DNA from 4 places in the Shewanella sp. SW1 genome. Region 3 is predicted to be linked to each of the others. Evidence: predicted binding sites of a transcription regulator. Region 3 holds the regulator's gene; each other region holds the start of a gene.
The links. Region 3 encodes sigma-54, which starts transcription at its own class of promoters, with help from an activator protein. Its sites were predicted from a motif close to GTTGGCACGNNNNTNGNNT; they were not measured.

Region 1 (5,275 bases), on a different contig from region 3:
CGAGCCCAAGCCGAAGAAGAAGGCTTTAGCGAAGGTAAGCAGCAAGGGTATGAGCAAGGGCTAGAAAAAGGGCGTTTAGAAGGGTTAGAGCAGGGCCATACTGAAGGGCTCGCCCAAGGGCATGAGCAAGGATTAGAAACCGGTTTAGCCCAAGCAAAAATATTGCTCTCGCGTTTTGAAACCTTATTAGCCCAATTTGAAAAACCATTGCAATTGCTCGATGGCGATATTGAACTTTCGCTACTGAACCTGAGTATGACATTAGCGAAATCTGTCATTGGCCACGAATTAAAAACTCATCCAGAACAAGTGCTTTCGGCATTGCGCTTAGGTATAGAATCGCTGCCGATAAAAGAACAAACGGTCACAATCCGCTTGCATCCTGACGATGTTATTTTAGTCGAACAACTTTATTCCAGCGCTCAATTGACCCGCAGTAAGTGGGAACTTGAAGTTGACCCTTCCTTAAGCCCAGGTGACTGTATTCTCAGTAGTCATCGTTCTTTAGTCGATTTGACCCTCGCATCGCGTATCGATGCTGTGTTTGAGTCCTTACGGAACCAACATGCTCACTTAAGTGACAAGCAGCGTCAATTGCAAGAGGCTATAGAGGTTGAAGATACCGCTAAACACGTTGCGGCTTCTGAGGCTGTGGGATCTGAGCTTGATGATCAGGTTGTCGATACGGTTTCTCAACATGCTGAGGATATACAATCTGCCTCAAACACAGGTGAGCAATTAGAGGCAAAATCAGATGCAAAATCGTCAACACCAATTGCTGAATAGGCTGAATCACCATCAGGATAAAGTGCCGCCATTTCGAGCTGTGGCCAGTGGTCAACTCGTGCGTGTTGTTGGCTTAACCTTAGAGGCGAGCGGTTGCCGTGCGCCTGTGGGCAGCTTATGTTCGATCGAAACCATGGTGGGCGAGTTAATTGCAGAAGTCATCGGCTTTGATGGCGAACTATTATATTTAATGCCCATTGAAGAATTACGTGGTGTATTGCCCGGTGCGCGGGTTGTGCCTTTGGGGGAACAAACTGGACTCAATGTTGGTTTATCCCTGCTAGGACGCGTACTTGATGGTAACGGCGTGCCTTTAGATGGTTTAGGCGCGTTGCAAACCGACCAACAAGCGCCAAGACATAGCGCTGCCATTAATCCCTTATCTCGCCGTGCCATTACTGAACCGCTGGACGTTGGCGTTCGCGCTATCAACGCTATGCTGACTGTGGGCAAAGGCCAACGTATGGGCTTGTTTGCGGGCTCAGGTGTAGGTAAGAGTGTGCTCTTAGGTATGATGACTCGCGGTACTACCGCCGACATTATTGTGGTTGGGCTAGTGGGTGAGCGTGGCCGGGAAGTGAAAGAGTTTATTGAGGAAATTCTTGGTGAGAAAGGTCGAGCGCGTTCAGTCGTTGTTGCTGCGCCTGCGGATACATCGCCTCTGATGCGCCTTCGCGCCTGTGAAACCTCGACTCGTATTGCCGAATACTTCCGCGATTTAGGCTATAACGTTTTATTGCTTATGGACAGTTTAACGCGCTACGCTCAAGCACAGCGTGAAATTGCTTTGGCTGTGGGTGAACCGCCTGCGACTAAAGGTTATCCGCCTTCTGTGTTTGCAAAATTGCCACGTTTAGTTGAGCGCGCCGGAAATGGTGGCCCAGGGCAAGGTTCAATTACGGCATTTTATACTGTGTTGACGGAAGGAGACGATCAACAGGATCCCATTGCCGATGCTTCGCGGGCGATCCTCGATGGCCACATTGTCTTGTCACGTTCGCTTGCGGATTCGGGGCACTATCCTGCAATTGATATTGAAGCTTCTATTAGCCGAGTCGCGCCTATGGTGATCTCCAATGAACATTTGGAGGCGATGCGCCGCGTGAAACAAACCTATTCTTTGTATCAGCAAAATCGAGATTTGATTTCTATTGGGGCCTATGCCCAAGGAAGCGATCCTCGCATTGATAATGCGATACGACTGCAGCCAGCAATGAATGCTTTTTTGCGACAAACCATGCGTGATGCATTTAGCTTTGCCGATAGCCAAGTCATGCTTGGGCAACTTGCTGCACAGTGCAAATAATGGCGTCATCGAATTAATCGAGGTCTAGTATGGCTAACGCCGATCCCTTGTTGTTAGTGTTAAAGCTTGCCAATGATGCCGAAGAACAAGCGGCTTTATTGTTAAAATCGGCGCAGTTAGAGTGTCAAAAACGGTTGAATCAACTCAGTGCTCTGAATAACTATCGCTTAGAATACATGAAGCAAATGCAATCCCAGCAAGGTCAAGCCATCAGTGCTAGTCACTATCACCAGTTTCACCGTTTTATTCGTCAGATCGATGACGCAATTATCCAGCAAAATCGCGTCGTTGCCGACGGTGAAAAGCAAAAAGAATATCGACAACAACATTGGTTGGAAAAGCAAAAAAAACGTAAGGCAGTAGAATTACTCTTAACCAGTAAAGAGAAGAAGCGTCAAGTGGTTGAACAAAAAAGGGAGCAAAAAATGACCGATGAATTTGCTTCCCAGCAATTTTATCGCCGTCATCAACGTTAGTGAAATGATAGGCATATTTACTGCTCGCGAGCCGGATAGACTCTTTAGTTTTTTTTGTATTGATGGCATAAGCATCAATTTGACACCTCCCAGAGTTAATTCTTTTCGATATGCTGTCGTAAAACCTGATGTGTTGGCATCTTATTTGCTTTGATTTAGTCCATTACCCTGCAACCGCAGTGTTTAATTGACGTTTCTACCTAGCCATTTTCTTTTTTTGCTGGGTAATGTTTGGGAGCACTTATGCAACAAATGACCAATATCCTGTTAAGTAAAACAGGCAACTCTGCGGCCAATTCCGCTAAGACATCTTCCCAAGAGTCTAATAATGAAGACTTTTCATCTACACTTGCGTCAGTCACCGCTAGCTCATTTTCTATTTCTGCGTCTAAAAAAACCATTGCTAACACTGATGATACTGTGCAGGTTACCTCTGCTGATAAAGTAAAAGATGACGATATATCAACTGATGACGCCGACGTAAATCTCATTTTTGCCCAAATTAGCATGGCAAATGATATGAAGAAAACGGCATCAGATGGAGATAGTTTGCCGCTAGCATTTTTAAATGCTGAAGAAGATATGACCGAAATGACTAGTGGAGAAAATATTGATACTTCATCAGCGTTATTAACCGGCTCAGCATTGGCATCTACTGTTTCTGCTGAGATTGAACTGGCATCAGATATAGATGAAGCGGGTTTTTCTGCTGAATTACAAAAGTTAGTTTCTACTAGCCCAGATATGGCAGCAATTTCAATCGCAGATGACGTGAAACCATCTTCTTTGACTGATAAGTCACTCGTGCATATTCTTCCCATAGACCCAAATATACTTGAAGCGTCAGCAGATAGTGATGCTGTGATTGATCCAAATTTGACCGATGACGCTTTAGAATTACCTTTAGAAGACACTGAGCTTGTCTCTGCCACTGAAGTCGGGGTGAGTATAGATGAGTCTTTAGTTGAGAATGAGGTCACACTTAATGCTGTGATTAATCAAGCGGGCTTAGCGAACAGTGCAACGATAAAGTCGGTAACCAACACTGCGGCAAAAGCAACGACTAGTAGCTCTACAGTGAATAGTCTCAATACGGCTAATATCGCGACCTCGGGAAATACTTTCGACCTGAATACCTTAGGCTCTTCAACTTCATCTGAACCATTAGATACAACATCTGTAACAGAAAGTGATCTTGATGGGAGTCCCAATTCCGATTTGGCTGCTAACCTATTACTGAAAGATGCTAAATTAACGGTTGCGATGGATATTCCCAGAGACGAAAGTTTTATGGATGATAGTAATACTTTCTCAGAACTTAAGTCGACATCATCCATACAGACACTCTCGATGTCACAATTAAATCGCCAAGAAACCATGCAAGTTCAGCTGTCATTGCGTCAAGGAGTAGAACAGCAAAACCAAATGCAGGAGATGATCCAACGATTTTCACCTGTGATGAAGCAGCAATTGATTACTATGGTGAGTCAAGGCATCCAACATGCGGAAATCCGGCTCGATCCTCCTGAGCTTGGGCATATGTTGGTAAAGATCCAAGTGCATGGCGACCAAACCCAAGTACAGTTCCATGTTACTCAGCCGCAAACGCGCGATCTGGTTGAACAAGCTATGCCAAGATTACGTGAGTTATTGCAAGAGCAAGGGATGCAGTTGGCTGACAGCCATGTTTCTCAAGGCGATCAAGGTGAGCGTCGGGAAGGTAGTTTCGGTGATGGCGGCAGTTCAAATGCGGCTGATATGGATGAAATCTCGGCAGAAGAGTTACATTTAGGTTTAAATCAAGCGATTAGTGTAACTTCAGGTATAGATTATTACGCTTAAGCAGGTAACCTATAGCAATGACTGACATAATTACGTTTCAAATAAAACTGTAATGAGTTTCCGCCTAAATTAAAGAGAATAGTGATGGCTAAGGAAGAATCGTTAGAACTTGAAAGTACTGAAGAGCCTAAGAGTAAGAAGAAACTATTTATTTTTGCTGGTGTAGGCGTTTTAGTCGCGCTGTTAATCGGTGGCGGCGTCTGGTTCTTTATGGGAAGCAGTACCGAAGAGGTTCCCGCCGTAGCAGCAGATAGTGCTGTTCAGGCTGAAGTACCAGCATCAGGAGAAGTAGCTACCGCATCATACGTGCCTATGCCGCGTCCTTTCTTATTCAACTTACCTGGGCCTGATAGGGCTCGTTTAGTTGAGATTAAAGTGCAGCTGATGGTGCGTGGTACCGATGATGATGTGCTAACACAAAAACATATTCCGCTGATTGAAGATGCGCTTTTAACGACCTTTAGTGGTGCAGATGTGCAAAAGCTCAGCACGCAAGCGGGGAAAGATGAGTTACGGCAGTTAGCACTTCTGAGTGTGCAAAATACTCTACAGTCAGTAACTGGGCGTAAAGTTGTCGAGAAAGTACTATTTACCGGTTTTGTAATGCAATAACCCTTTAACTTCAGCACCAAAAGAGGCGAAGGCAATATAGTGAGTGATTTATTAAGCCAAGACGAAATTGATGCGCTATTGCACGGGGTTGATGACGTCGATGATGACGAAATTGACGCTGTTGGAGAAGATGCCCGTTCCTACGATTTCTCTTCCCAAGATCGAATAGTTCGTGGGCGTATGCCGACGCTGGAAATCGTGAATGAGCGTTTTGCGCGCCATTTGCGCATTAGTATGTTTAATATGATGCGCC
Region 2 (5,275 bases), on a different contig from region 3:
CAGGTTTTATTTCGGATATTATTCAAATCTCGACTGTTATTGTCATCCCGAAGATATGCATAAAGTGTTGTCGCTACTGATGAAGCAATTACCGGGGTCGGAACTCTTTTTATTGAAAAATGAACGAATAGTTGGCCTCTCTAAAGTTGGTACCCGTGACGGCGAACCTGCCCAACTGGCAGATTTTACCCCTGACAATCCCCTGCCCAGTTAACGTTTTTTCTCGCGCCTATTATTTATTGGCGCGAGATTCGGTGTCCATCAGTGGCTGCTTTGCCACTAAGATGCTGGCAGGCCTTTCGCGGCGAGGTCGTCAAGAGCGAGAAAACATTAAGTACGAGCTGTGTGGGTAGGTTAACGATGACCGTGCAGTCCGTGGGCACAGCAAAGGAATCGCTATATGAATAAGAGATCAGCGCCGCAGTTGGCGTCGACAGAGCAAGAGACACAACCGTTGGACGACAGTCTGTATGAAGACCTGCCGCGCAGTGAGTACCTACAATTACCCCAAGAGGAGCAAGACCGGCTCTATCAGTTGCGTCAGCAGCGGGTACGCGAGGCACCGACCCTCTATGAGTGGGATATTAAGGTAGCGACTGTGTATGGCATTGGGTGGATCATGGTCCTTATTCCGTGCGGGATTACTGCTCTAGTTGGGTTGGTGACATACTGGTATGGATTTGAGCAATGGTATTATTTTCTCATCATAGTGATGATTTTTGGGCCATTTATGCGCTACCTCTGGTTGGCCGACAAACAGTACCATTATCGGCTCACCACCGAGGGGTTAGTTACCACCTATCATGACGTTATACCGGATGCCGCCTACGCGGTAGTGCGGGGGCTGGCTTGGTTTGGGGTGGTGGTTTGTATTGTCGGGGTGGCCTTTTTAGGCCCGGCCGCCTTGGTCGGTGCAGGAAGTTTTGCCGTGATGGCATTTTTCTTTACTGGTTTTAAAAATATAGAGACTACTTACGAGAGCCCTATAAAAAATGGGCATCGTCATTTGATTAAGGTAACGCGGAATCGTCCATTTATTGCCTGCCAATCGGATGTACGAACAATGGGCTTACGCGCAAGCATTCGTCTTCATTGCCCATTGGATAAGATGCACACTATCTTGTCATTGCTAATGACGCAGTTACCTGACTCTGAAATCCGTGTATTTAAAAATGAGCGCGTGTTAGATGGCGTACCATTTGCGTCATTTGAGTTAGGCGAACCTGCCCAACTGTCAGATTTCGCCCCTGACAATCCCCAGCCTAGTTGAATAAAGCGTGGACACTTAACAATAATGGCGAGGTAGTTAACTTCCGACTATATAGGTGGTTTTTCTGCTGCACCCTCGTTTAATTTAGATCAGTTTTTAACCATCTATCTCTATTGTTGCTGTTGTCTGGCGTGCCTTCTCTGAATGATAAAAGAGTGGTTGGCGATGATGCCTATTTAGAGAACAACGCGATGATTGAATCAGAATAAAAGTTGTATATACCTTCAAAATACAAAAAGCCCCGATAGCGTTGTTATCGAGGCTTTTATATTTATGTATCAATTACATAAAGCGAGCCGGTTGTATAGCGCTAGCCATTACAGACTGTAGTACATTTCAAACTCAAGTGGGTGAGTTGTACGTGCTACGCGCTCAGCTTCTGCTGTTTTCAGTACGATATAAGATTGGATGAAATCTTCACTGAACACGCCGCCTTTTGTCAGGAACTCATGGTCAGCTTGCAGATTTTCAAGGGCGTTTTCTAATGACGTTGCCACTTGTGGGATTTCTGCCGCTTCTTCTGGAGGCAGATCGTACAGATCTTTGTCCATCGCTTCACCTGGGTGGATCTTGTTTTGGATACCGTCAAGACCCGCCATTAGCAGCGCTGCGAAACCTAAGTATGGGTTTGCATGTGGATCAGGGAAACGCGCTTCGATACGACGGCCTTTAGGGCTTGGTACCACTGGAATACGGATTGATGCAGAGCGGTTACGGGCAGAGTAGGCCAACATAACAGGTGCTTCAAAGTGTGGCACTAAACGCTTGTAAGAGTTAGTGCTTGGGTTAGTGAAAGCGTTCAGCGCGCGAGCGTGCTTGATGATACCACCGATGTAGTACAGCGCCGTTTCACTTAAACCTGCGTATTTGTCGCCAGCGAACAAGTTAACACCGTCTTTTGCCAGAGATTGGTGAACGTGCATGCCGCTACCGTTGTCACCAACGATGGGTTTAGGCATGAAAGTCGCCGTCTTACCGTAAGCGTGTGCCATGTTGTGCACTACGTACTTCAGAATTTGGATTTCATCCGCTTTCTTAGTCAAGGTGTTGAAGCGAGTTGCGATTTCGTTTTGACCCGCAGTCGCCACTTCGTGGTGATGCGCTTCAACCACTTGGCCCATTTCTTCGAGCACTAAACACATAGCGCTACGTAGGTCTTGTGATGAGTCAACCGGTGCAACTGGGAAGTAACCGCCTTTAACAAATGGACGGTGACCTGTGTTGCCGCCTTCGTAGCTAGTGCCTGAGTTCCAAGCCGCTTCTTTAGCGTCGATCTTAACGAAACAACCTGACATGTCAGTACCGAAACGGACATCGTCAAATAGGAAGAATTCTGGTTCTGGTCCAATCAATACAGTATCAGCGATACCAGTAGAGATCAGGTAAGCTTCTGCTTTTTTAGCAATTGAGCGTGGGTCACGGTCGTAACCTGTCATAGTACCGGGTTCAAGAATGTCACAACGGATCAGCGCTGTGGTTTCTTCGGTGAAAGGATCCAGTACGAATGTCGTTGGATCTGGCATCAGTACCATGTCTGATTCGTTAATGCCCTTCCAACCTGCGATAGAAGAACCGTCAAACATTTTGCCGTCTTCGAAGAAATCAGCATCTACCTGATGAGAAGGAATAGATACGTGCTGCTCTTTACCTTTAGTGTCGGTAAAACGTAAATCAACGAACTTAACTTCTAATTCTTCAAGTTGCTTTAAAACTGATTCAACTGACATTCTCAAGCCTCCGGTAGGGTAAAGGGATGCCCCTTCTATAATCTTTTAACTCAAGTGATTTATCTTGAGCCAAACTTACGAGCTATAAAGCGATATCCATGCCAATAATTTAACTTACTGATTAACATGGTTTAAAATCTTTGTTGCACTTAATTGGATTCGCGTGTGCACCATAATAGTGCTTTTGTCTGTGGCATTTTGGTGCATTACTCCATTTTGGTGCGCACTGAATTGATTCATGCAAACCTTAAGCTGGGATGCACAGCGATAACATGCACCGCTTATATGGCACTGAGATGGCAATGACGCTTTGGCTTTCACTATCTCAGTAAGTACCGCCTCTGTGAAGCTTGCACATACTTGCAGCACTGCACGAGACTATTTATCACCACCATAACCGCCGCATAGCCGCATAATTGTCATAAAACCACGCTAGTCTGTCCAACTATGCCACGCATTATCAATCCAATAGTGGTTTATTATCATATTATTAGGAAAGAGTTCGTTCTCATGTGCGAAATGTCTTTGCTGTTCACAGGCCAAGTGAAATCAGTGATGCGTAAAAAGGTATCCCGTGACAATGAAGTGAGTCTTAATGCCATCGGGTGTAAACGCCAACATGAACGTTAGATTAAGTGTGCCGCAGAATTTATTGCAGTGTGTTCACGTGGTAATTTCTCTGTGTCTAAGTCGATTTTGCTGATGCTTAAATCGACATTAGCAGTGCTAACATTGAATACGAAAAATAGCAAATTCAGCTGCTTAACTCGGATTTTCCCTACGAATATGGCAATTAAACAGAGCGTTAACTCTGGCTATAGAGGATTTCATTCAGTGGATGATTGGCGGAAATTACCCAAGGATTGGCAGATTGTTTTATAAGTGTTCAAAAATAATCCTGTGCGCCAAGGCCGCTCTGGAGTAGAATGGCACGCTTTTTATTGTGGCGGATCGAGCTCGATCGCCATAACGAATTACTGAAATATCCCTATTTTTGTTTGATGGTAAGAGGTTTATCCGTGCTAGAGAATTTACGTAACATCGCCATTATTGCACACGTTGACCATGGCAAAACGACCCTGGTAGACAAGTTGCTGTCACAGTCAGGCACCCTTGCAACCCGAGGAGAAGCCACTGAGCGGGTGATGGACTCCAACGATCTTGAAAAGGAACGTGGGATCACGATTCTGGCAAAGAATACTGCCATCAAGTGGAACGACTACCGTATTAACATCGTTGATACCCCAGGCCACGCCGATTTCGGTGGTGAGGTTGAGCGTGTTCTGTCTATGGTTGACTCAGTATTATTGCTGGTTGATGCTGTTGACGGTCCAATGCCACAAACTCGCTTCGTAACGAAGAAAGCGTTTGCTCAAGGCCTAAAGCCAATCGTTGTTATCAACAAAATTGACCGTCCAGGTGCACGCCCAGATTGGGTTATTGACCAAGTATTCGACCTGTTCGATAACTTAGGTGCAACTGACGAGCAGCTAGATTTCCCAATCGTCTACGCTTCTGCGTTAAACGGTTTTGCAACTTTAGATCCGGATGTAGCGAGCGATGATATGACGCCGCTGTTCCAAACTATCGTTGAAAAAGTATCTTTCCCAGATGCTGACGCCGAAGGTGCGTTCCAGATGCAAATTTCGCAAATCGACTACAACTCATACGTGGGTGTTATCGGTATCGGCCGCATCAAGCGTGGTAGCGTTAAAACTAACCAACAAGTGACTATTATTGGCGCTGATGGCAAAACTCGTAACGGTAAAATGGGCCAAGTATTAGGTTACATGGGTCTAGACCGTACTGAAGTTGAAATTGCTAACGCTGGCGACATCGTTGCTATCACTGGTTTAGGCGAGCTGAAAATTTCTGACACTATCTGTGCCGTTGGTGCAGTAGAAGCTATGCCACCTTTGACTGTTGATGAACCTACTCTGACCATGACTTTCCAAGTTAATACTTCACCTTTTGCAGGTAAAGAAGGTAAGTATGTGACTTCACGTAATATTCTGGAGCGTCTGCAAACAGAATTAGTCCACAACGTGGCACTGCGTGTTGAAGAAACAGAAAGTCCAGATCGCTTCCGTGTATCTGGCCGTGGTGAATTGCATTTATCAATCCTGATTGAAAACATGCGTCGTGAAGGTTACGAGTTAGCCGTATCACGTCCAGAAGTTATTCTGAAAACTATCGACGGTGAACTGTGTGAACCATTTGAAACCTTGACTGTTGACGTTGAAGAAGAAGATCAAGGCACAGTAATCGAGAAATTAGG
Region 3 (5,275 bases):
AAACAACCAGATCATCTTCTTTGGTCCAGTGGAAGTTACCCAAGGCTCAATAAAAATCCAAGCAAATGAACTGCGTGCATTTTCCGCTGAAGGTGAAAATAGCAAAACTTTGGTCGCCACAGGCAACCCTGCTACGTATAGCCAAATATTAGACGATGGCCGTCCTGCATCGGCGAGCGCGAAAGAAATTCGTTACGATATGGCGAGCCGCACCTTAACACTGAAAGGTATGGCGTCATTAGATCAAGCAGGTAGCCAAGTTACAGGCAATTTAATCCGCTATAACATGATTCAACAGAAATTGATGGCCGAGAGTACTGGCAGTGGTGACGATCGCGTGATCACTATTATTCAGCCTGAAAACTATCAAGATGATGCTAAATCAGACGCTCCGGCGGATAAACCTGTAAAAAAGCAGGACTCTAAATGACCCAAATCACCTTAAGAGCACAAAATCTGGCGAAAAGTTACAAGAGTCGCCAAGTGGTTAAAGACGTCAGTCTGACGGTAAAAACCGGTCAAGTCGTTGGCCTACTCGGTCCAAACGGTGCAGGTAAAACCACGACATTTTACATGGTTGTCGGGCTAGTGAAGAGCGATAAGGGACATATCTTTATCGACGATGATGATTTAACCGCAGATCCTATGCATCTGCGTGCCCGCAAAGGCATAGGTTACTTACCGCAAGAAGCCAGTATCTTTCGTAAGCTAACTGTTCATGACAACATCATGGCCGTACTGCAAACTCGTAAAGAACTTAAAAACGAAGAACGAGAAGAAGAACTAGAACATCTGCTCGAAGAGTTTCATATCACCCACATCCGTGACAGCCAAGGCATGTCATTGTCGGGTGGCGAACGTCGCCGCGTCGAAATTGCGCGGGCTTTAGCCGCTAATCCTAAGTTCATTTTGCTCGATGAACCGTTTGCCGGCGTCGATCCTATTTCGGTTATCGACATCAAGAAGATTATCGAACAACTCAAAAGTCGCGGCCTTGGCGTACTGATCACAGACCATAATGTCCGCGAGACATTAGATGTATGTGAACATGCTTATATTGTGAGTCACGGAAACCTTATTGCCGAAGGAACTCCAGCAGAGATCTTAGACAATCAGCAAGTTAGGGCAGTGTACTTAGGTGAACAATTCAGGCTATAGTTAATCGAGCGAAGCCAATGGAGGCAATTTATACCGCCATTGGGCTTCACTCAAGATAATAATAAGCGACCTCATCCAACAATAATAACGTAGGGATCAGCGGTAACATGAAAGCGTCACTCCAGCTCAAACTGGGTCAACAGTTAACCATGACGCCACAATTACAACAGGCCATACGTCTGTTGCAACTGTCGTCATTAGAACTGCAGCAAGAGATCCAGCAAGCATTAGATTCTAATCCCCTTCTCGAGCTGGAAGAGGATCAATTCGACGCCACTAAAACCCCTGTAAACCAAACGCTATCCGATACGGATTTCAGTGAATCTAGCACTCTGCCACCAGAAAAAGACAGCTCCACCATAGACACGGCAGAGTCGCTAACCAAAGAATCCATGCCCGATGAGCTCCCCATGGACACCACATGGGATGAAGTGTTTACCGCCTCCCCAAACTCAGGCCCCGGCGGCAGTCGTGAAGACGATATGCCCTTCCAAGGCGAGACCAGTGAAGGTTTGTACGAACACTTAGAATGGCAAAAAAACCTCACGCCGTTTTCTGAAACCGATTTAGCCATTGCCACCGCCATTATTGATGCCATCGACGATCAGGGCTATCTCACCCAAAGCACTGAAGAAATTCTCGAAGCCATGGGCAATCCTGAAGTTGAGCTTGACGAAGTCGAAGCCGTACTCAAGCGTATTCAGCATTTTGATCCCATAGGCGTTGCCGCCCGCGATTTAAGTGAATGCCTGTTGATCCAACTGTCGCATTTCGCCGCTGATACTCCCAACCTAGAAAACGCCCGTATGCTGATCAAAGATCATTTAGATCTGATCGCCGCCCGAGACTTTAGGTTATTGATGCGTAAGACTAAATTAAAAGAGGATGAATTAAGGGATGGTATAGCACTCATCCAAACCCTCAATCCTCGCCCAGGTTTGTTGATCACGCCCAATAATGACGAATACGTTATCCCAGATGTGTCTGTGTCGAAGAAAAATGGCCGCTGGGTCGTTGAGCTTAATCCTGACTGCATGCCCAAAATCAATGTAAATCAACATTATGCTTCTATGGCACGCAGCACAAAAAACCAAGCCGATAGCCAATTTATTCGCGGCCATCTGCAAGAGGCTAAATGGTTTATTAAGAGTCTAGAAAGCCGTAACGACACTTTGCTTAAAGTTGCTAATTGCATAGTGCAATATCAGCAAGGTTTCTTTGAGTACGGTGAAGAAGCCATGAAGCCTATGGTGCTTAACGATATTGCCGAAGCGGTAGAAATGCATGAGTCCACCATCTCACGGGTCACAACTCAAAAATACATGCATACCCCTAAGGGACTTTTTGAACTAAAATACTTCTTCTCTAGCCACGTCGGTACTGACGATGGTGGTGAGTGCTCATCCACAGCAATCAGAGCCTTTATAAAGAAACTGGTGGCAGCGGAAAACCAGAAAAAACCATTAAGCGATAGCAAGATGGCACAACTTCTGGCAGAACAAGGGATCAACGTAGCCCGCAGAACCATTGCGAAGTACCGAGAGGCTATGCTTATTCCACCTTCTAATCAGCGTAAAAGTTTATAACCTACAGTGGATATCGGAGGACGTTTCTATGCAAATAAACCTAAGTGGACACCATGTCGAAATTACCGAATCGTTACGTGCATATGTAGAAGAAAAGTTTTCAAAACTTGAACGCCATTTCGAACAGATCAATAATGTGCACGTTGTGCTCAATGTTGAGAAAATGCAACAAATTGCTGAAGCGAGAATAAACCTCATAGGTGGTGAAGTTTTTGCTACTTCAGAGCATGCTGACATGTATGCCGCTATAGACGCCCTGATTGACAAGCTTGACCGTCAGGTTATTAAACACAAAGAGAAGTTAACAAAACACTAATAATGGAACTTTGTACCATACTGCGGCCGGAGTGCACTACCTGCGCCACTCCGGGCAGCAAGAAAAAGGTACTGGAACTCATCAGCGACTTAGTCGCTGCCCAGTACCCGACCCTCTCATCTCAAGAGATATTCGAAAGCCTAGTGGCGCGCGAAAAGATGGGGAGCACAGGTATAGGTAACGGCATCGCCATTCCACATGGTCGACTAGCCGATATAGATCAGCCCATTGCCATACTAATTAAGTGTGAAGAGCCGATAGCATTTGATGCTATCGATAAGCAACCTGTTGATATTTTATTTGCACTACTGGTGCCTGCAGACCAATGTCAGCAGCACTTAAGTACCTTGTCTTGCATGGCCGAAAAGCTGAGCGACAAGCAAATATTAAAGCAATTACGCAAGACGCATGATGAAACGGAACTCTATCAGGTAATCACTGGATGAAACTGGTCATAGTGTCGGGCCGCTCAGGCTCAGGCAAATCTGTCGCCCTTAGGGTACTCGAAGATCTCGGCTATTATTGTGTCGATAACCTTCCCTTGCCATTGATTGGCAGTTTGCTTGAGCAACTCAAAGGCAGTAACGATCTCGTCGCCATCAGTGTCGACGTGCGTAACATGCCTGAGCAGGATAAGGTCTTAGTGAAACAACTCGCTAGCCTACCTCCAGATACTGAGTTAACGAGCTTCTTCCTTAACTCCAGCGATAAAATTCTGCTCAAGCGTTACAGCGAAACCCGCCGTTTGCATCCTTTGTCGAAGAGCCGAGTCTCTTTGCAAGAAGCGATAAAGCTGGAGGGAAAACTGCTCGAGCCTATGTCAAAACTGGTCGATCACTACATAGATACGTCGAATTTGAATATCTATGATTTAAGCGACCAAGTCAGACAAATTCTCCTTGGTAGTGTCGATAAAGAACTCGTGATCAACTTCGAGTCCTTTGGCTTTAAGCACGGAATGCCCACCGAAGCCGACTTTATGTTCGATGTGCGCTTCCTGCCCAATCCCCACTGGGAGTTGGCACTGCGACCATTGACTGGTTTAGATGAACCCGTAGCTGAGTTCTTAAATCGCCAACCACTGGTCAATAAGTTCATCTGGCAAATCGAAAATTTACTGGAGACTTGGCTGCCGCACCTCGAGCGTAACAATCGCAGTTATTTAACTGTGGCCATTGGCTGCACAGGTGGACAGCACAGATCGGTTTACGTCGCAGAGCAATTGGCAAAACGCTTTAGTAACGGTAAACATAAAGTTTATGCCCGTCATCGAGAGCTCAATAATGCCAAAGCTTGAGCGTCAGATAACCATCTGTAATAAGCTCGGTTTACATGCCCGTGCCGCCACTAAGTTGGTGGTACTGGCTTCCGAGTTTGATGCGACCATCACCTTAATCCAAGGCGATAAACAAGCATCGGCCGCCAGTGTACTTGGCTTACTGATGCTTGAAACTGGTATGGGTAAAACCATTAAGCTGATCGCCGAAGGCCCAGATGCAGAGCCGGCTCTCGATGCCATTTGTGCCTTAATCGACGCTAAGTTTGACGAAGCCTGTTAGTTTCACTTCACACTAAGCACTTCATCGTTAGTTTCACTTCATGTCTAGTTTAAAAAACTTGCCATTCACACATGGCAAAACATTTGTCGCTCGACGATACAAGCCACTGGCGATTACACTAGCGGTCATTGCGCTGGCGCTGGCCTTAACCTTACCTTAGCCGTCTTAATCTATGTCATCGACTGACGCTTAGTCACCGCTAAATCCTAGCCCAACACTAAGATCTCAAACCAATTTGCCGCACAATGGAGGACAAATGCCCGTAGATAATGCAGAAAACGATCACACCGGACATAGTCTTGACCAGTTAAACCAAGCGCTTAGCAGCGGCATGTTCGTACACGTGCGTAATATGCTGCAAAAAATGGCCGCCTCAGATATCGCGCTGATCTTAGAATCATCACCGCCAAGTGCCAGACAAGTATTGTGGCAGCTCATCGATCAGGAACAAATAGGCGACATACTCGATGAGTTGAGTGAAGAACTCAAAGACCCACTTATCCGCAGCATGAGCCCTGAGCGAGTCGCGAAAGCGACAGCAAGCATGGACACCGACGATCTCGCCTATATTCTGCGAAGTCTACCCGACGCAGTTTACAAACAAGTGCTGCAGTCGATGACGGAACAAAATCGCCTGAGGGTAGAACAAGCCCTAT
Region 4 (5,275 bases), on a different contig from region 3:
ATCGTTAACATCGACCAGTCCACCCGGATATAAAATGGTGAGGCGTTCGATTAAATTAGACAGCTCGCGCACGTTGCCCGACCAAGCATGTTCTTTCAGCGACTCTATCGCACGCTGCGTAAAACGCACCTTACCACGGCCTTCGTTATAGACTCGGCTAACTAACTCTTGTAATAGCAAAGGCACATCGTCCTTGCGATCACACAACGCGGGCATTTCAATCGGGAATACGTTTAGGCGGTAATAAAGATCCTCACGGAACTCATTAACGCTGATCATGGTTTCTAAATCTCTATGTGTCGCAGCAACTACGCGTACATCAGCATTAATTGTCTTAGTACCACCAACGCGCTCAAATACCCGCTCTTGCAGCACACGGAGTAATTTAACTTGCATTTGTAGTGGCATGTCTCCTATTTCATCGAGAAATAGTGTACCACCTTCAGCTAATTCAAAACGGCCTTTACGGGAACAGATTGCCCCAGTAAATGACCCCTTTTCATGACCAAATAGCTCACTCTCTAATAACTCAGGCGGAATAGCACCACAGTTAACAGGGATAAATGGACCGTCACGGCGCTCAGACAAATAATGGATATTACGGGCGACCACTTCTTTACCTGTACCTGATTGACCCAGAACAAGCACGGTTGCCTCAGATGTTGCTACTTGATTTATCAAGTGCCTCACATTCGCAATACCATCACTGCGTCCCACTAAGCTTCGGAATAACTTTGTTTGATTCGCACTAGTAGGGACTTGAGGCCGTTTAACTTGACCGAATACTTGGCAAAAGTGTAATAATTCAGTGAGCTGAGGATACGTTAAAGGTTCTTCTATATGTCCAAGAATATTAGACACTTGCAGATCGTCAACATTGCCAAGCAACAGCATAGGTTGCCATGGATGTTGACCTGCGATGTTTTTAAGCCCATCAGCATCCATAACATCAGTTAGGATAACTAAAGCTCGAAAACGGGTATCTTGGAGGCTAGCACTTAATTTTTCGGTGTCAATTTGTACAAATTGCTCACCTAAAAAATCCAAAATGCAACACAGGCGATTTAATCGCTCTGATGGAGGGCCGATAAGTAAAATTCGTTGATCTGTTTGCATCATTCAGTAGGCCGTAAAGCTCTAATATGTATTAATTCGCATTAATTATTTATGATTAGTTGCTGTAAAAGCTTAACAAATTCAATGTAACAATCTGTGCCACCATCACTACTTGAGATGAATATTGTATTATCAGCAGGCGAGAAGCAAGCCTCAGATGAGGTTTATGCCAAACTGAATTGATTTTAGTTCATTTACATCATGATTCTAGTCTAAAACGTCAATATTTTGACTTTTAGCCAAAAAAAAGACGCAACCAGTGCGTCTATTTTTAATCACGAAATAAGATATTAACCCGCTTCAGAATGCGCAGAAATATTATGTTTATCTGCAGGAATTGCATCCCAACTCTCTTTTAGAGTACGAACTAAGTCACTTACATCATCAATCGCTTGAACATCATTATTCAAATTCGCCTCTGAAATACGGCGCAACATAAAATCATATAAATTACTGAGATTGTAAGCAACACTGCCTTCAGCTTCCATATTTAGGCAGCTATTCAGCCCCGCGATAATCCCTAGCGATTTACCAATAAGAAGCCCTTTTTTTGCAAAATCACGCTGCTCTATTGCATATCGACTCTGAGCCAAACGCTCAAGCAAACCAGCAAACATCATTTGAATAATGCGGTGAGGGGATGCCACTGCTATTTCACTTTCTAAAGAAACCTTACGATATGACTGTAATGAACCTCTCATATTAGTACCTACCTATTTGCATCTATCGACTTGTATACATTGATATGACGTTGACTATTACTACCAGCATGCAATAGAGCTTGCCTGTCCAGTAAGAAAACATTGGCTTTCTCTGTACATGCTTGAGTTAATGAAAACTGTAACTGCAAATAATCTCTGTCAACAAATTGCTCATCTGCAACCAAAGCCTCAAGTAATAATTGACGCTGGCCAACAAATTCTTGCAATTTTAATACCAAAAAATCAATATTTTCATTATCTATTGATAATGTAGTCACTTGTCTAATGATTTCATTCATTTGCTCATTAAGAGAATCTAATGTGCTAACAACATTCTGTGTATTTATTTGACTATGATGCATAATATATAAAATCTCTTACTCTGCTACTCTGCCACTTTAGATAAAAAACTTATAAAATTCAAAAACTGGCAAACATCGTGTAAATCTATCTTACTGTAGGGACAATTTGGCTGATAAAATATTATCGTTTGCTCACAAGCCCAGGAAGAGAGTCGAGTCGCTGAGTTAGCATACTACCTTGAGCGTTCATCTGGCCGACAATCAAATCCATAGCATTGTACTGCTTTAATAACCTAGCTTCATAGGCCTTCATTTTTAAGGCAAGACTCTCACGGCTATCGGTAATACGAGAAAGTTGAGTATCTAAGCTTTCATCTCGACTATCTAAAATTCCCCCAGTTTTTACATAGGAGTCAGTAACATCCTTCATCCGCGTACCAAACCCAGTTTTTTCTGCAGAAAAAAAGTCCGATACGGCATTAATATCTTTACTTAGCACTTCATCAAGCTTTTTATCATCAATCTCAAGGCTACCCGTCTGAGTGGTTTTAATACCCAGATTCGCTAACATCATAGAGCCACTATCACCACTCGTTGATGACAACACGCCCCTCATCTGGTTTTGGACACCACGAATAACAGAATCACCCTGCAATATACCCGCTTTCTTAGTTTTGGGATCATAGCCTGACATGCCAGACATAGTTTTCATTAACTCATTGTATGAATTAACAAAATCTTTTATAGCTGTTTTCGAAGAGTCACGATTAGGTTCAATTTTGAGTGTCGTTGTTTTATCTTTGTTAGCATCCGTCAATGTTAAGTTGATGCCAGTAATCGCATTCTTTACTTCGTTTGAATCAGAGGTCACTTTTAAGCCATCAACATACAAAATTGCATCTTTTGCAGGTTGTAATTCTGTCATAGCAAAAACATCTGAAAGTGCTGTTCCAGCGTCATCTGTGGCAGATGCTTGCACTACATTAGCCGCACCAGTCTTGTTAGATGTAAGAACCAACTGAGCACCATTATCGCCCTTAATAATAGTCGCAGTTACTCCAACATTATCTTTAGAAGCATTGATGTTTTTCATAATGTCTTGCAGAGAGTCATCTGCGCCAACAGCAACATTAAAGCTCTCACTTCCCACTGTCAGACTTAATGAACCACTTCCTATTGGAGCCGTAACATCTGTAACTGCTGTAGAACCTAATTTATGGCTTTCAGCCAACTGTTCAACAATGACTTTATAATTGCCAGCCACTGCAGTCGGGTCAACTGTTGCGGTCATAAAGTCTTTATTGGAAAGCGTACTCTTAAAACCTGTAAAGGTTTTAGCATCAGATAGAGGTTTTATCTTCTCTAAGAAATCAGACATTGCACTTTTCAATGCCCCCAGAGCAGAGATCTGAGTGTTGATCTTACCTTCTTGAGCATTGAATTTGGCTTCTTTAGGCGCTTTTTCTGCATTAACTAAAGCGGTTACAATGCCGCCGATGTCCATGCCAGTACCTACACCTAATGATGTTAATCCCATATCCACCTCTGATCTGCGTCTAAAAACTTACCAATACGTATAGTTAATAGTATTAATACAGCAAAATTCACGCCAAGACTTCAGTTAATATGAATGGCTTACCACTCTGGACTGAGCCTCTCATGAATGCATATTAAAAAACTACGACTTAAACCTCTGTTTTTATTAATGCGCCTGTCACTTCAGACAGTTTTTCAGCCAAGGCAAGCGCCTCTTCACTAGGAATTTGTCGCAGCACTTCGCCAGAGTCTATATCCATAACACTGACAACGGGCCTATCAGAACTCGCATCAACTTTAAATGCTAATCCCTTACGCATCATAGTTACCATATCCGTCAGGTCACTCGCAACCTTATCTAACTGCTCAACATTCGTTTTAGTATCTTTTGTAGACTCGCCATCTTCTACCATGTTCACGCTGTTTGATTGGCCAAACAAAGGCTTTATTGAACCACTTGACTCTTGCTGAAGAGATTGTGGAGGAGCTAGTTTAAGCTCAGTCTTCAACCCCACTACATTAGATGTACTAACTGAATTAATATCCATCATGCCACCCTCTTAGTCACACTTACCTATGTACTCTGGTACTGCTAGAAAGTACTAACCTTACAGATGAAGCACAAAGCTACACGCTTCAGCTTTATCTTCAAACATTTGCTAATCTGCTTATTACTGTATATTGATGATGCAGCTAAATGATATTTACTAATAATCACTTTATTAACAACACTAAACTGACCATTTTAATGCACAAAGGGAAGGGTCTAAACGAACCTCCCCTCTCAGTGCCAAACACTTAGATGTCTATCATCTCAGCATGAGATAACCGCCAATCACAATTACAGCAATGACAGGGCAACTTGTGGTAATTGGTTGGCTTGCGCCAACATAGCAGAAGATGTCTGAGACAGAATTTGTTTCTTAGTCATTTCTGCAGTTTCTTTTGCAAAGTCAACATCTTGAATACGGCTACGGGCATCTGCTACGTTAGTTTGCACGTTACCCAAGTTATTGATAGTGAAGTTCATACGGTTTTGTACCGCACCTAAATCTGCACGTTGGGAATCAATACCAGCAATAGCTGAATCTATGACAGCCAAGGCATCCTGTGCTCCTTTGGCTGTGCCAATGTCAACTTTAGACACTTCAGACAATTTAGAGCTACCAGCAGTGGCAGTCACACCACCACCGAGCAGCTCGTCAGCTGTTGTACCTTTAATGGCAAATTTTTCAGGTGAAGATAATTTAAGTTCAGACGTTTTACTGGCGTTTGCTCCACTAGCTAAGCCGCCTAACGCTGCTGTACCGCCAGAGTAACCAGTGACTTCTACACCAGCAACACCCTTAGCTGTAATACTAATGACACCTGTTTCTTTATCGTGGCTAACATCGTATCCCGCTTTACCTAAGTCAGTCGCGAGTAGGCTTCAGCCTTAACGCCTGCACCTGCTTTATTAATGTTATCAGCGACTTTGGCAGCATTGTCACCGCCGGTAATTGCCACAACCTTACCATTAACAGCAAAAGCTGTATCAGCGGCTGTACCTTGCGATAAAGCGCCCGCGGTTTCTACACCAAATTTAGTGCCTTTTCCTGAAACGCTGTGATTACCAATCTT

Region 1: a site for sigma-54 is predicted at 2,701-2,719, ahead of L5M71_RS12645 (flagellar hook-length control protein FliK). Genes of this name have one in related genera too.
Region 2: a site for sigma-54 is predicted at 3,085-3,103, ahead of glnA (glutamate--ammonia ligase). Genes of this name have one in related genera too.
Region 4: a site for sigma-54 is predicted at 3,715-3,733, ahead of fliD (flagellar filament capping protein FliD). Genes of this name have one in related genera too.

What each region holds. Positions count from the first base shown of each region.
Region 1 covers NZ_JAKKSG010000012.1:151,770-157,044, reverse strand. Annotated here, with positions in the region: gene fliH (flagellar assembly protein FliH) at 1-786, shown strand, start outside; gene fliI (flagellar protein export ATPase FliI) at 755-2,092, shown strand; gene fliJ (flagellar export protein FliJ) at 2,122-2,568, shown strand; gene L5M71_RS12645 (flagellar hook-length control protein FliK) at 2,812-4,410, shown strand; gene fliL (flagellar basal body-associated protein FliL) at 4,495-5,022, shown strand; gene fliM (flagellar motor switch protein FliM) at 5,062-5,275, shown strand, end outside.
Region 2 covers NZ_JAKKSG010000011.1:63,556-68,830, forward strand. Annotated here, with positions in the region: gene L5M71_RS11425 (hypothetical protein) at 1-214, shown strand, start outside; gene L5M71_RS11430 (hypothetical protein) at 401-1,270, shown strand; gene glnA (glutamate--ammonia ligase) at 1,588-2,997, opposite strand; gene typA (translational GTPase TypA) at 4,017-5,275, shown strand, end outside.
Region 3 covers NZ_JAKKSG010000015.1:131,189-136,463, forward strand. Annotated here, with positions in the region: gene lptA (lipopolysaccharide transport periplasmic protein LptA) at 1-430, shown strand, start outside; gene lptB (LPS export ABC transporter ATP-binding protein) at 427-1,158, shown strand; gene L5M71_RS14770 (RNA polymerase factor sigma-54) at 1,266-2,744, shown strand; gene hpf (ribosome hibernation promoting factor) at 2,773-3,060, shown strand; gene ptsN (PTS IIA-like nitrogen regulatory protein PtsN) at 3,063-3,506, shown strand; gene rapZ (RNase adapter RapZ) at 3,503-4,357, shown strand; gene L5M71_RS14790 (HPr family phosphocarrier protein) at 4,344-4,619, shown strand; gene mgtE (magnesium transporter) at 4,876-5,275, shown strand, end outside.
Region 4 covers NZ_JAKKSG010000012.1:163,424-168,698, forward strand. Annotated here, with positions in the region: gene L5M71_RS12690 (sigma-54 dependent transcriptional regulator) at 1-1,119, opposite strand, end outside; gene fliS (flagellar export chaperone FliS) at 1,407-1,817, opposite strand; gene L5M71_RS12700 (flagella biosynthesis chaperone for FliD, FliT) at 1,826-2,179, opposite strand; gene fliD (flagellar filament capping protein FliD) at 2,301-3,656, opposite strand; gene L5M71_RS12710 (flagellar protein FlaG) at 3,805-4,206, opposite strand; gene L5M71_RS12715 (flagellin) at 4,497-4,838, opposite strand; partial or broken gene L5M71_RS12720 (flagellin) at 5,063-5,275, opposite strand, start outside.